DNA from 3 places in the Clostridioides sp. ES-S-0108-01 genome. Region 2 is predicted to be linked to each of the others. Evidence: a T-box and tRNA genes for the amino acid it is inferred to sense, from the RefSeq annotation. Region 2 holds a T-box; the other regions hold tRNA genes.
The links. The T-box of region 2 lies ahead of serS (serine--tRNA ligase). A T-box ahead of a tRNA ligase gene usually reads a tRNA of that ligase, here a tRNA-Ser.

Region 1 (4,332 bases), on a different contig from region 2:
TATACAACAAGTATAAGTAACATGCAATTCATAGAACAAATGTGTATAGACAAAGGATTAAACCCAATATGTATATGGTCTAACAATAATAAAGATTATGAAATGACAGAAGAACAACTAAAAGTAAGAAAGTATTTAATAGAAAATGGAGAATTAAAATTTCCATATAATGTACTAATAATTAATAGAGCTACAGAAACAGGTGTTAACATATATGATAAAGATATGCAATTAGTCATAGTTAATACTACAAATTTAACTCAACAAGTTCAGGCTAGAGGTAGAGTAAGACATGATGTTGACTTATTAGTAGTTAGAACTGATGATGATAAAAAAGTAGATGTAATTACTATAAGAGATGAATACTTAAATCAATGGTTATTAAAAGTAGAACTAGAAAATTTAGTAAAAGAATATGGATTAAAAGATGACAGAGGAAGACTAATCTCAGTTAATAAATTTATTAATTATTTAAAAATACATTCTTATCAAATTGAAAAAATTAGAAAAAGAATAAACAAAAAGCAAGAAACATTATATAAAATAAATAAAATATAACTGTGCAAAAAATGGATGTTTTTGAATGAGGACATCCGAAAAATGCACACTCATACTATATGAATATAATAATAAATCACAAGGCTTTAGCCGAAGTGATACCAAAGAACGCTAGTGATGCGGTAGCTATTGCTAACGCCTTCACTCCGTTCAGTTGTTATCCTCAGCTAAAGCTTTCGGATTTATTATTTTTAATTTAATACATATGGGTTAAAAACCCCTTCATATGGTGACATATGATAGCAAACATAGAATATGCTAAAAGTTAATACAATTAGCAGAGATAGCTCATTTGAGAAGCTCTGGTGACTAATAATAGGTATCTTAAAATATAGGATGATGATGTCACTAAAATATTAAACTACAACGTGAAATTTGTGGGATAATTACTCACCATTTCAGAACTGGAAGAAAGCACATGTCGTGAGATAGCAGTAAGTCTTTCTTTTTCTTTTTATTAAATACTAAAAGGGAGATTTGATAAAATGAATGGTGAAAAACTTATAGAAAATAAAGAATTAAGAGATAGAAATATAGATAGAGTAGATGTATTGGAGCATGTAAAAGAAATATTGACTTTAGGAAATACGGATTTCAGTACAGTAGAACTTGTTTCTAATTATTATGAAGTTAAAGAATCTACAGTTCAAGAATGCATAAGATTAAACAAAGAGGAACTAAAGAATGATGGACTAAAGAAATATAAGAAAAATGAGATAATATCTATATTTAAACGAAATCCAATTAATTTGGAAAACGTAAAAAATGAAAGAACAAAATCAATAGTAACATTTAAAAACAATGAAAGTGTATCTATAAATAATACGGGATTAATTTTAATACCAAAAAGAGCAATTCTCAGAATAGGTATGTTGCTTAGAGATTCGGAAGTTGCTAAAGAAGTTAGAACTAGATTATTAGATATCATACATGATGCAGAAGAACAAACTAAAATTGTAGATGATGTAATAGAAGAAATTAGAACTGAACAAAATATAAGATAAGATATGCTTGAAGCGATAATTTCTGGCGACCATAATAAATTATCTGTACTACAGACTGAGCTAATAGGCTTGAAAAATAAAAGAATATCTCATTTAGAAGATGTTGTAACTAATTCAGTTACTATAACAGAAAGTAAAGCTGTTATTAATAAATGTATTAGGACAATATCCGTTAAAAAATTTAATTGTATGTTTGGTAAAGCATGGGATGAATTTTATAGATTCATTAATTATAAACTTGGCATTAATATTAGAAATCGAAAAGGTAAAGGATTAGCTAGATTTTCAGATGAAGAAATATTGGAAATGGAGAAGATAGCTAAAAGTTGGTTGGAGGAAAATGATATAGATTTTAAATTGGTAATATAATTTAAATTTGTTTTCAAAAGGGATATAGTTAAGGTGGTTAGAGTATTTGGTTCATACTGAAAGGTCATAGGTTCTATTCCTATTATTCCTACAATTAAACTAAATAATATTTAATAAGTATATTTAAAGAAAATTAGATGTGTTTAATTGGTAAAGCAACAGTCTCTAAAACTTTTGTATTATACTATGAAAGTTCGAGTCTTTTGCTTTGCCAAATATGGAGAGGTACTCAAGTGGTAAAGAGGATAGTTTGCTAAACTATTAGGTCAATTAATTTGATACGAGGGTTCAAATCCCTTCCTCTCTTCCAATAGAAAAAGTTTGTTGTTTTTAAATAATATTTTAATTAAAAGGGAGATGTTTTTATGGTTAAATATAATGTTCATAAAGCTTTAGCAGAAAAAAAGTTATTAGAAGATAAGATAGACAGATGTATTGATAATTTTAGAATTGTAGGTACTAAAAAAGGTTCTGATAAAAATGTATATGAAACAAAAACAAGCGTAGAAGATTTTAATGTAGAAGTTTCAAGTAAATACCAGCAAATAGAAGATTTAATATATAATTATAATGCATTAGATAAAGCAATTAATATCTCTAATGCTATAACAAATGTTCAAATTGGTAATAAAAATTATACAGTTTTAGAAGCAATAAAAAGAAAAAATAGTATAGAATTAGATAAATCTTTATTGAGACAAATGGTTAGTAATTATGATTGTATGATGTCTGAAGTAAATCGTAAAAATGAAGAGGTGCAAAGAAATACAGATAAAATGTTTGAGGAAAAAGAAAAAAGTAAAGATGGAGTGGAACTTATTTCATTTTATAAAAAACAACAGGAATGGTCTTTAGTAGACCCTTTAAAAGTAAGAGAGAAAATAGAAAAGTTAAGAGATGAAATAGAAGAATTTGAAAAAGAAGTTGATTTTGCATTGAGTACATCAAATGCACTTACAATTATAGATGTAGATTTAAAATAGCCTTTAATTAGGCTATTTTTTAATTTGCAGGTTAGGCGAATAACATAAATTATAAGTTCCCACTGATTTTGGGTTAAAAATCAAACTGCTTATATAAAAAGTGATGGGTACATACAAACAAAACGATTGTAATGTATAAAAGAGAACAATAGATATAAAGCTTAAAGTTAAAAATTCAAATGTAAAATCTCAAGGATAAAAGATTAAATTATTAAAATAGTAAAAATAAAATAAAAAAGTTATATAAAATCCTTGATAAATGCTAAATGCGTTAACTTATATTAGCTATTGTTAGCTACAAGGCTGCCTAATTTGCAAATAAATATATTCCCAGTAGAGTTATAAATAATATAAAAATAAAGGAGAAAATATATGAAGAATAATAAAGGAACAGTATTAGAAAAATGTGAAATAGTAAAACAAGAAGATGGTAGTTATAAATTTGTAGAACATTTAAAAGATGGAGACAATGAAGTATTACTTAGTGAACTTTTAGATAAATATACTGGTGATACAGATTTAAATATAACAATTAGATTAAGTGAAACAATAGTCAAATAAATCAATATTAGGCTATTTATTTTTTATTAATATTAGGGAGATATTATCACATTAAACTATAGCAGATAAAGAAGAAGAGTATGCTTTATCCTCTTCGTTATTATTTCAATGAATTTTCTATAATTCTTCTTATAGCTTTTTTGTCTTCCTTGTCTAGTCTCATATACATTTTTATTGTTTCTTTAATATCTTCATCAGAGTTAATTAAATCAATATATTCATCTAAAGATCTAAATTTTTCCTTTGGAATTTTAATTGATTCATATGAAGCTAAAGAATCAATGATTGATTGAATTTTTGTTTTGTCTGTATCAACTGAATAATTAGCTTTAGTATGACCTAGAAGATAATCTGTAGTGACATTAAAGTATTCAGCTAATTTAACTATAGATTCTGCTGGTGGTGTTCTTTGGTCATTTTCATACATGCCTATAGTACTTTGTGATACATTTAATATTTCAGCTAATTCATATTGCTTTAATCCAAACTTGACTCTAAGTTCTTTTAATCTTTCTCCGAACATTTTTTCACCTCCAAGTATCCTTATAGTTATTATATCACATAAAGTAATAAAATATTATACTTGACATTACTTTATGTGGAGTGTATTATAAAAATACAAATTACTTTAAGTGATAAAATTACTTTGAGTAATTAAAAAGAAGACTTACAAACTTTAGACAAAGAGTGAGGTTTCTTATAAAAAATACAAATGTCAATATAAGGAGGTTGGGTATGAGTATAATCAATACTGTAGGAAGATTTCAGGGGATACATTAGAAAAAAATGAGCAAAGAGTTGAAATGATAAGGTTTGTAAAACAAGATATTGATTTATCAGTTATAATTAATAAGTTT
Region 2 (4,142 bases):
CTTAATGCCTTAAAAAATTCTTGCAATATGATCGAGCATTCTTCTTGCAAAACATCAAAAGCTACTTTTACATTATTATTATTAAAATAATCTAATTTGAACTCATGCTGTTTTTCTATATATGAATTTTTTACATGTCTTGTCCCTATTATAAGCTTTTTTATTCTAGAATTAACTATTGCACCACTACACATTATGCAAGGTTCCATTGTAACATATAAATCACAATCAGTCAACCTCCAACCACCTAATTTTTCTGATGCTTGTTTTATCGCTAAAATTTCTGCATGAGCTGTAGAATCTTTTAACGTTTCTGTAAGGTTATGAGCTCTAGCTATTATTTGATTATCTTTAACTATAATAGCACCTATTGGTATTTCTCTTTTATTATATGCTTTCAATGCTTCTTTCAATGCTTCTTTCATATAAAATGAACTTTCCATAATTCCTCCCAAAACTTATAACAAACTTATCTTATCATAATTCATTTTATAATTCAACTTAATTTTTATTTTGTTTATTTAATTATTACTATATATAGCTATATTTTATTTAAATTAGTTCTAAAATAATTTTTAGATATTTATATAAGAGTTGTTTTATAAAGATATTTGGTATTTTATGATGAAAATTCTGTTATATGAATTAACATAAAAAAACTATGAAATTTAATATTTATAATAATTTCATAGCTTTTTTAATTTATTATTTACTTATAATATATTTTCTACATTAAAACATATTTCTACATATACAATATTAATATAAAATTATCTTATAACATCAACACCCATATAAGGTCTTAATTCTTCTGGAACTACTACAGAACCATCTGCTTGCTGATAATTTTCTAATATAGCAGCTAAACATCTTCCTATAGCTAATCCAGAACCATTTAAAGTATGAACATATTCCGCTTTTGATTTTTTATCTCTTTTAAATCTTATTCCTGCTCTTCTAGCTTGGAAATCTTCAAAGTTTGAACAAGAAGATATTTCTACATATCTATTATAACTTGGCATCCAAACTTCTAAATCATATTTAAATGCAGCTGTGAATCCTAAATCTCCTGTACATATTTTTACAACTCTATATGGAAGACCTAACATTTGTAGCATAGTTTCAGCATCATGAGTTAATGATTCTAATTCATCATAAGAATCTTCTGGCTTAACAAATTTAACTAACTCAACTTTATTAAATTGATGTTGTCTAACTAAGCCTCTTGTGTCTCTTCCTGCTGAACCTGCTTCAGATCTAAAGCAAGGAGTATATGCACAATATTTAATTGGAAGTTCTGCGACATCTAATATTTCATTAGCATGTATATTAGTAACTGGTACTTCAGCTGTTGGTATTAAGAAATACTCTAGCCCTTCTATTTTAAACATATCTTCTTCAAATTTAGGAAGTTGACCAGTACCTATAAAGCTATTTTTATTAGCCATAAATGGAGGTAAAACTTCTGTATAGCCATGCTTAGCTGTATGAGTATTTAAAAAGAAATTCATTAAAGATCTTTCTAATCTAGCCCCTAACCCTCTATACAAAGTAAATCTTGAACCAGTTATTTTACTGGCTCTTTCAAAATCTAATATACCTATACCAGTACCTATATCCCAATGCGCTTTATGCTCAAAATTAAATTTAGTAGGTTCTCCCCAAGTTCTTATTTGAACATTGTCTTCATCCGTTTCACCTTGTGGTACTTCTGGATGAGGAACATTTGGTATTCTCATTAATGTATATTCCATTTTTGCTTCTACTTCTTTTACTTTCTCATCAATACCTTTTATCTTATCTGATAGCTCTTTTAATCTTGCCTTTTCTTCTGTTACATCTTTTCCTTCTTTTATTAATTGTGGTATTTTTTTAGAATTTACATTTAATTCATTTTTCATAACTTCAACTTCTTGAAGTATTTCTCTTCTTTTATTATCTAACTCCACTACAGCATCAAGGTCAAATTCTTTTTCACCTCTTCTTTCCATAGCTTTTTTGATATCATCTAAATTTTCTCTTATTCTTTTAATATCTAACATATTAATTCCTCCTAATAATTTTGATAATATAAATTATAATTCCAATTTAATTTACAAATATTATAACTGTAAACTTTTAGTTTAAACAAATTTGAAAAATAAAAAAAGACCTCCGTTTACCCTATAAAAGGGACGAAAATCTTTTATCCGCGTTGCCACCCTAATTGACTATACTAAAATGTATAATCCTCTCAGACCTATAACGTAGGTAAACGTCTAGCTTTAACTAGAAGCTCTAGAGTAGATTCAAAAACCATTGTAATGAGTTTTCACCATCCACTCATTCTCTGAATACAATCTGTTTTTTACTATTTTCCTTCACAGCTTTTTAACTAATTGTTTTATTTGATAATCATTATATTATATATATTAACATGTTTCAATACTATTATTCAAATTTTTTTAGAATTTTTTTAATTTTTTATATTAAATTCAAATTTTTTATTTAATTAAGATGTTATCTTTTATCTATTGTATTTAAATTACTTGTATTATTAAATAATAATGAAGATGGAATAAATGGAACTTTTATATTATTTTCATCAAACTTATTTTTGACTTTTTCCATTACATCAAAGTATACATCCCAGTAATCATCAGTTTTTACCCAAGGTCTAGCAACTATTTGTAAAGTATTATTTCCTATAGAATTTAAACCTATAATAGGCTTTGGATCGTCCAATATTCTTTTTTCATTCATAAAAATTTCATTTAATATAGACTTAACTATATCTATATCACTATCATATGAAATATTATATGAAAAATCTATTCTTCTTTTATTCTGATGTGTGTAATTAATTATATTATTACTTGTCAGTTGAAAATTGGGTATAATTATAGTTTTATTATCTGGAGTTTTAAGAACAGTGCTAAATATCTGTATATCAGAAACTGTACCTTCTACACCTGAACCTTGAATATAATCACCTATATTAAATGGCTTAAAAAATAAAATAATCATACCTGAACCTAGATTTGATAATATTTCTTTAAAGGCTAATCCTATACTAAATCCAGCAGCTCCTAACACAGCTACAACTGATGTAGTTTGTATCCCTATAATACCTAAACTTATCAATGATATAATAGACAACATAGATATATATATTCCATATACAATAAAATTATTTACACCTTTACTCATTCCATATTTGATTAGAAACTTTGAAACCATCTTTCTTACTATTTTAGATATATAGATACCTATTACAAATACAATTATTGCATATATAATATTTGGTATATTATCACTAAAGTTATTGAGCATGTTTTCTAAAGTTCTCTTAGTTATATTACTATTTGTTGAGGCAGTCTTAGCCAATGATAAAAAATTCATTTAACTCCTCCTTATGATAATATTCCTTTGTCCTCTAACTTTTTTATTATAGCCTGTATAGTTTCTTCTTTTAGCGCCTCAATTGTATGAATATGGCTACATTCTGTCAGAACTGATAACTGTTTAAATTCATTTGTCTCAACCTTCTTCATAAAATTATCTATATCCATTTTAGAATAAATATTAAGTTCTGCAGTTATCTGACCATATGTTGGATGATTTACAATGACATCTTTTATAATACCACCTAAATCTACAATAATCTTTAACTCATCATAAATTTCTTTAGAATTTTTATGGTTTTTACATTTTACTTGTTTTGTAAAATATGGTTGATTATATATTATATATCCTTGAGGTGTAGCTATTATTTCAAATCCTCTAGCTCTTATAAGTGCTATATCTTGTACTATTACTTGTCTACTTACATTTAATATCTCAGCTAACATTCCACCTTTTACAGGACACTTAGATTCTTTCAAAATATCTATTAATTTACTTCTTCTTTCATGAGAGTTCATATTACACCTTCTTTCTAAATCAAAAACTTTACCTATACTATATAATTCTATATTTTATCTTATTATAAATCAATATTGACTTTATATTCTATTTAATCTTAACTTTTATAACAAATAAAAAAAGATTAAGTGGCTACGTCCTACTCTCCCAGGCAGTTTCCCACCAAGTACCATCAGCGCTAGAGAGCTTAACTTCTGTGTTCGGAATGGGAACAGGTGTATCCTCTCTGCTATTGTAAC
Region 3 (4,332 bases), on a different contig from region 2:
AATTCTCAACCTTTTTATTATACCTTTCTCTTGTTTTATCTTTATATTTTGCGTTTTTATTTTTATTACCCACTTATTTCCTCACCCTCTATAAATTTTTTTAATTGAGCTTTTACATTATTTAAATATTATATATTTAAGTTAATATTATATTAAGATACCATATGTTCTCACAAAAAGGTAAATTACTATTCATCTATTTTTAATTTTCGCATAAAAAAGCCATCTCTTTTTGGAAATAATTCTGTATTGAGATAGCTTATTTAACTACTTATTTTTTGCAACATTTTCTACATTATCATATTTACTATCAACTAAAACTATATCGACTCTTCTATTTTTTGACCTACCTTCTTCAGATGAATTCTCTGCTATTGGTCTAAATTCACCGTATCCTACAGCAGACAATTTATCTGGTGATATACCTGCATTGTCAATAAGAAGTTGAACAACATTGGTTGCTCTCATAACTGATAAATCCCAGTTTGACTTAAACTCAGAATTTTTTATAGACATGTTGTCTGTATGACCTTCTACCCTCATGTAACTATTCATTTCATTTAACATCTTACCAATTTGAATAATCTTATCTCTAGAATTATCCTTTACAATTGATTTTCCAGTATCAAATAGTATTGTATCTTTAAGTCTTATTACTAGTCCTCTATCTTGAACTTTTAGTGATACTGAATTAGCCATACCATTTTCATTTAAATACTTCTGAATTTCCTCACCAACTTTTTTAAATTCAACATTTTGTAAACTATCTAAATTATCACTTCCTGGTTCTATTTTGCTATTACCACCTTCAATAACTCCAGCAGACCCACCAAACGCAGAATTTAGAGATTGAGATAATTGTTTATATTTCTCTGCATCAACATTACTCATAGAATACATTATGACAAAGAAAATCATAAGTAGTGTTATGAGGTCTGAATAAGTTAAAAGCCATCGCTCATTATTTTCTTCTTTTTCATCTTCATCATACAACATAAATATTCCATCCTTTTATATTATTCAGCTTTAACATCAGTTTCTTCAAGTTCGACTAATTCTTTTGAATTTAAAAATATTTTTAATTTTTCTGTCATTAAATTAGAATTATCACCCTCAAGTATAGATAGTATTGCTTCTATCACCAAAAGTCTTTCGCTTATTTCCTGTTGATTTATAGCCTTAAGTTTTGATGCTATTGGTAACCATATTAAATTGGCAGAACCAACACCATATAAAGTAGCCAAAAACGCAACAGAAATTTGAGGTCCTAACGCATCTGGATTACTTGAAAGATTACCTAAAATATGTACTAGCCCCATAACTGTACCTATTATCCCCAGTGTAGGTGCATATCCCCCTGCTGAATCAAAAATTGCTATTCCTTCTTTATGTCGTTTTGATGTTATCTGTATCTGTGATTCCAATATGTTTCTTATAGTAACTGCATCCACTCCATCTACCATAAGTTCAAGACCTTTTCTAATAAAAGGGTCTAAATCATCATTCTCGCTTATTTCTTTATCAATGCTAAGAAGCCCCTCTTTTCTAGCTTTGATTGCAATTTCTTTGAAATATATTATATTTTCTATATTATTAGGTCTTTTATTTTTAAAAGCTAATAACATTATCTTTATAGACTTTTTAAACACTGGAAATGGCGTTGAAGCCCCAACAGCTCCTATAGTTCCACCAAAAACAACTAGTGCTGATGAAAACACAAATAATGCTCCAACATGCCCTCCGTCAATGATAAAAGCAACTACTAAAGATACTATCCCCACTATGAAAAAAATTAAAGTTATCATCTATTCCCTCCTTTCTTTAGTTATACATATCGAATTATTTATAGACATTATAAAAAGACTATCTTTAACAAGAATAGCCTTCAATAATTGGCGGAGAAGGAGGGATTCGAACCCTCGCACCGGTTACCCAGCCTAATCCCTTAGCAGGGGATCCTCTTGAGCCACTTGAGTACTTCTCCAGATTTCTATACTATTAAATTATATAATAAAACTATATTTTAGTCAATTATTTTATAAAATTTAAGTTATTTTGAATTATTAAATATCTATTTTTACTTTTTTACTTAAATGTAAGTTTCAAATATGGTAAAATTATCTTGCATAGTACTTATAATATTATTTGATAAATATACATACATTAACAAATATACATAAATCTTAACTTAATTGTAAGTTATGCAAAAACTAAAATAATACTAATCCAAGGAGGATATTTTATGTTACCACAGGAAAGATACGAGAAGATTTTAAGTATTCTCGAATCAGATAATATAATTAAAATAAATGACATAGTTCAAATGTTTGATATATCAATAGAAACTGCACGAAGAGATTTAGCTCATATGGAGAGTATTGGTCTTTTAAAAAGAGTTTATGGTGGTGCTATACCAGTTATAGCAAGTAGTGTAGAACTCAACTACGTTAAAAGAAAAAAAATAAACTCAAATGATAAAAAACAGATTGCTATTAAATGTAGTGAGTTTATAAATACAAATGATACTATTTTTATGGATACTGGAACTACTGTCCTTGAAGTTTCAAAAAATTTAAAAGACAAAAAAAATCTAACTGTAATAACCAACTCAATTTTAGTTGCAAATGAACTTATGAATACTAATATAAAAGTATATGTACTTGGTGGTTATCTTAGAGAAACTGAAGGTTCTTTTTCTGGTCCGCTTACACTATCAGCTATAGAACAATTTAATGTCGATAAGGCTATTTTAGGTGCTGGAGGTATAACTCTTGAAAATGGTATCTCTGACTATCACTTAGAAGAAGCACTTGTTAGGAAAAAAATGATTGAAAGGTCTAGAAAATCTATAGTGGTTGTTGAGCCTCCTAAGTTTGGTATAAATTCATTCGCATCAGTAGCTCCTATAGAACATATAGATACTATTATTACATCTGCTAGTATAGACCATAATACAATAATAGAATTTTCTCAAAAAGGAATACCTCTGGTCATAGCTGATAATTAGCTTCTATGATTTTAGTTCCTTGATGTAATAAATTAAAATTAGGGAGCCAAATAATTATTTATTTAGCTCCATTTATACTTAGACAATGCTTTATATTTTTAATTACGTAACTACTTTCAGTTAACTTATCATTTTCGGTTATTCGATTATCAGTTTACTTAATTTATCATTTTAGTTATTCGATTACCAGTTTACTTAATTTATCATTTTAGTTATTTGATTACCAGTTTACTTAATTTATCATTTCAGTTATTCGATTACCAGTTTACTCAATTTATCATTTTTAGTTATTTTATTATCTTTTTTACTTAACTTACCATCGAGCATTTACTGATATAGAAATAAAAGGTGATAAGAAAACAGGTTATAGTTATTTGGCTTTTCAATTTATTTTTAGTTATTTAAAATCCTAATTTAAAACAACTTAAACCTGACTCAAGGATTACTTATTCTACACTGCATCTTTCTTCATTTTAATACTTTGTTCTTCTTCTAAAGTTAAATCTTTTGTCATAAGCATGGCAAGTGCAATTGCCAATATTCCACCAACCAATTTACCAATTACAACAGGTGTAATCATCTCTGGAACTACTCCTGCTGTAAATCCTAAATGGTCCCCCAAAGCTGCTGTAGCACAAACTAACCATGCAGTATTTACCACTTTTCCTTTTGGACTCATACTTTTCATCATTTTATACACTGGAATACTATTAGCTAAAGTAAAGACTAACCCTGCTGCACTAGTAGCATCCATACCTAATTTTCCACCTACCATTGTAAGTGGTTTATTAAGAACTTTAACTAATAAATGTAATATTGGAAAAGTACCTAATAATACTATTGCAATACTTCCAATTACTTGAATCCCTTCTCTTATAGGTGTCATTCCTTTTATAAGTACTATACCTGTTATTTCTTGAAATGCTGATGCTCCCAATCCTATTGTTATCAATATAGATATAAATTTTCCAAAAACTAATGACCCATTTATCATAAGTGTAGAATTCAATTTTAAACCTACCGCTAATATTACTGCCAGTATTATCACTGGTATCATATTTATAATTACCATTGATAAATTAAATCCTGCTATTAATCCTCCTACAATTCCCCCAAAAGGTATTGTTATCAACCCTATCAATAATCCTTTTGCAAAAAATGGTCTGTCCTCATATTCTATAAGACCTAATCCTACTGGTATTGAAAATACTAATGTACACCCAAGCATGGATGACACAACCAATCCTGCAAGCATTCCTGCCTCTTTATTATGAGCAAGTTCCACAGCCAATGGATACCCTCCCATGTCATTTGCTAAAATAGTC

Region 1: it encodes a tRNA-Ser, which carries the amino acid that the T-box ahead of serS (serine--tRNA ligase) is inferred to sense. The anticodon was not compared.
Region 3: it encodes a tRNA-Ser, which carries the amino acid that the T-box ahead of serS (serine--tRNA ligase) is inferred to sense. The anticodon was not compared.

The regions. Positions count from the first base shown of each region.
Region 1 covers NZ_JADGMN010000010.1:73,154-77,485, forward strand. Annotated here, with positions in the region: gene IR152_RS11095 (DEAD/DEAH box helicase) at 1-558, shown strand, start outside; gene IR152_RS11100 (hypothetical protein) at 1,044-1,562, shown strand; gene IR152_RS11105 (hypothetical protein) at 1,566-1,931, shown strand; tRNA gene IR152_RS11110 (tRNA-Ser) at 2,151-2,241, shown strand; gene IR152_RS11115 (hypothetical protein) at 2,297-2,914, shown strand; gene IR152_RS11120 (hypothetical protein) at 3,287-3,475, shown strand; gene IR152_RS11125 (helix-turn-helix domain-containing protein) at 3,576-3,998, opposite strand; gene IR152_RS11130 (hypothetical protein) at 4,279-4,332, shown strand, end outside.
Region 2 covers NZ_JADGMN010000042.1:17-4,158, reverse strand. Annotated here, with positions in the region: gene IR152_RS19255 (nucleoside deaminase) at 1-443, opposite strand, end outside; gene serS (serine--tRNA ligase) at 771-2,042, opposite strand; T-box leader at 2,168-2,373, opposite strand; gene IR152_RS19245 (mechanosensitive ion channel family protein) at 2,500-3,381, opposite strand; gene IR152_RS19240 (transcription repressor NadR) at 3,393-3,902, opposite strand; rRNA gene rrf (5S ribosomal RNA) at 4,030-4,142, opposite strand, start outside.
Region 3 covers NZ_JADGMN010000002.1:129,743-134,074, reverse strand. Annotated here, with positions in the region: gene IR152_RS03025 (hypothetical protein) at 1-73, opposite strand, end outside; gene IR152_RS03020 (flagellar motor protein MotB) at 268-996, opposite strand; gene IR152_RS03015 (flagellar motor protein) at 1,017-1,805, opposite strand; tRNA gene IR152_RS03010 (tRNA-Ser) at 1,894-1,984, opposite strand; gene IR152_RS03005 (DeoR/GlpR family DNA-binding transcription regulator) at 2,243-3,007, shown strand; gene IR152_RS03000 (ethanolamine utilization protein EutH) at 3,459-4,332, opposite strand, start outside.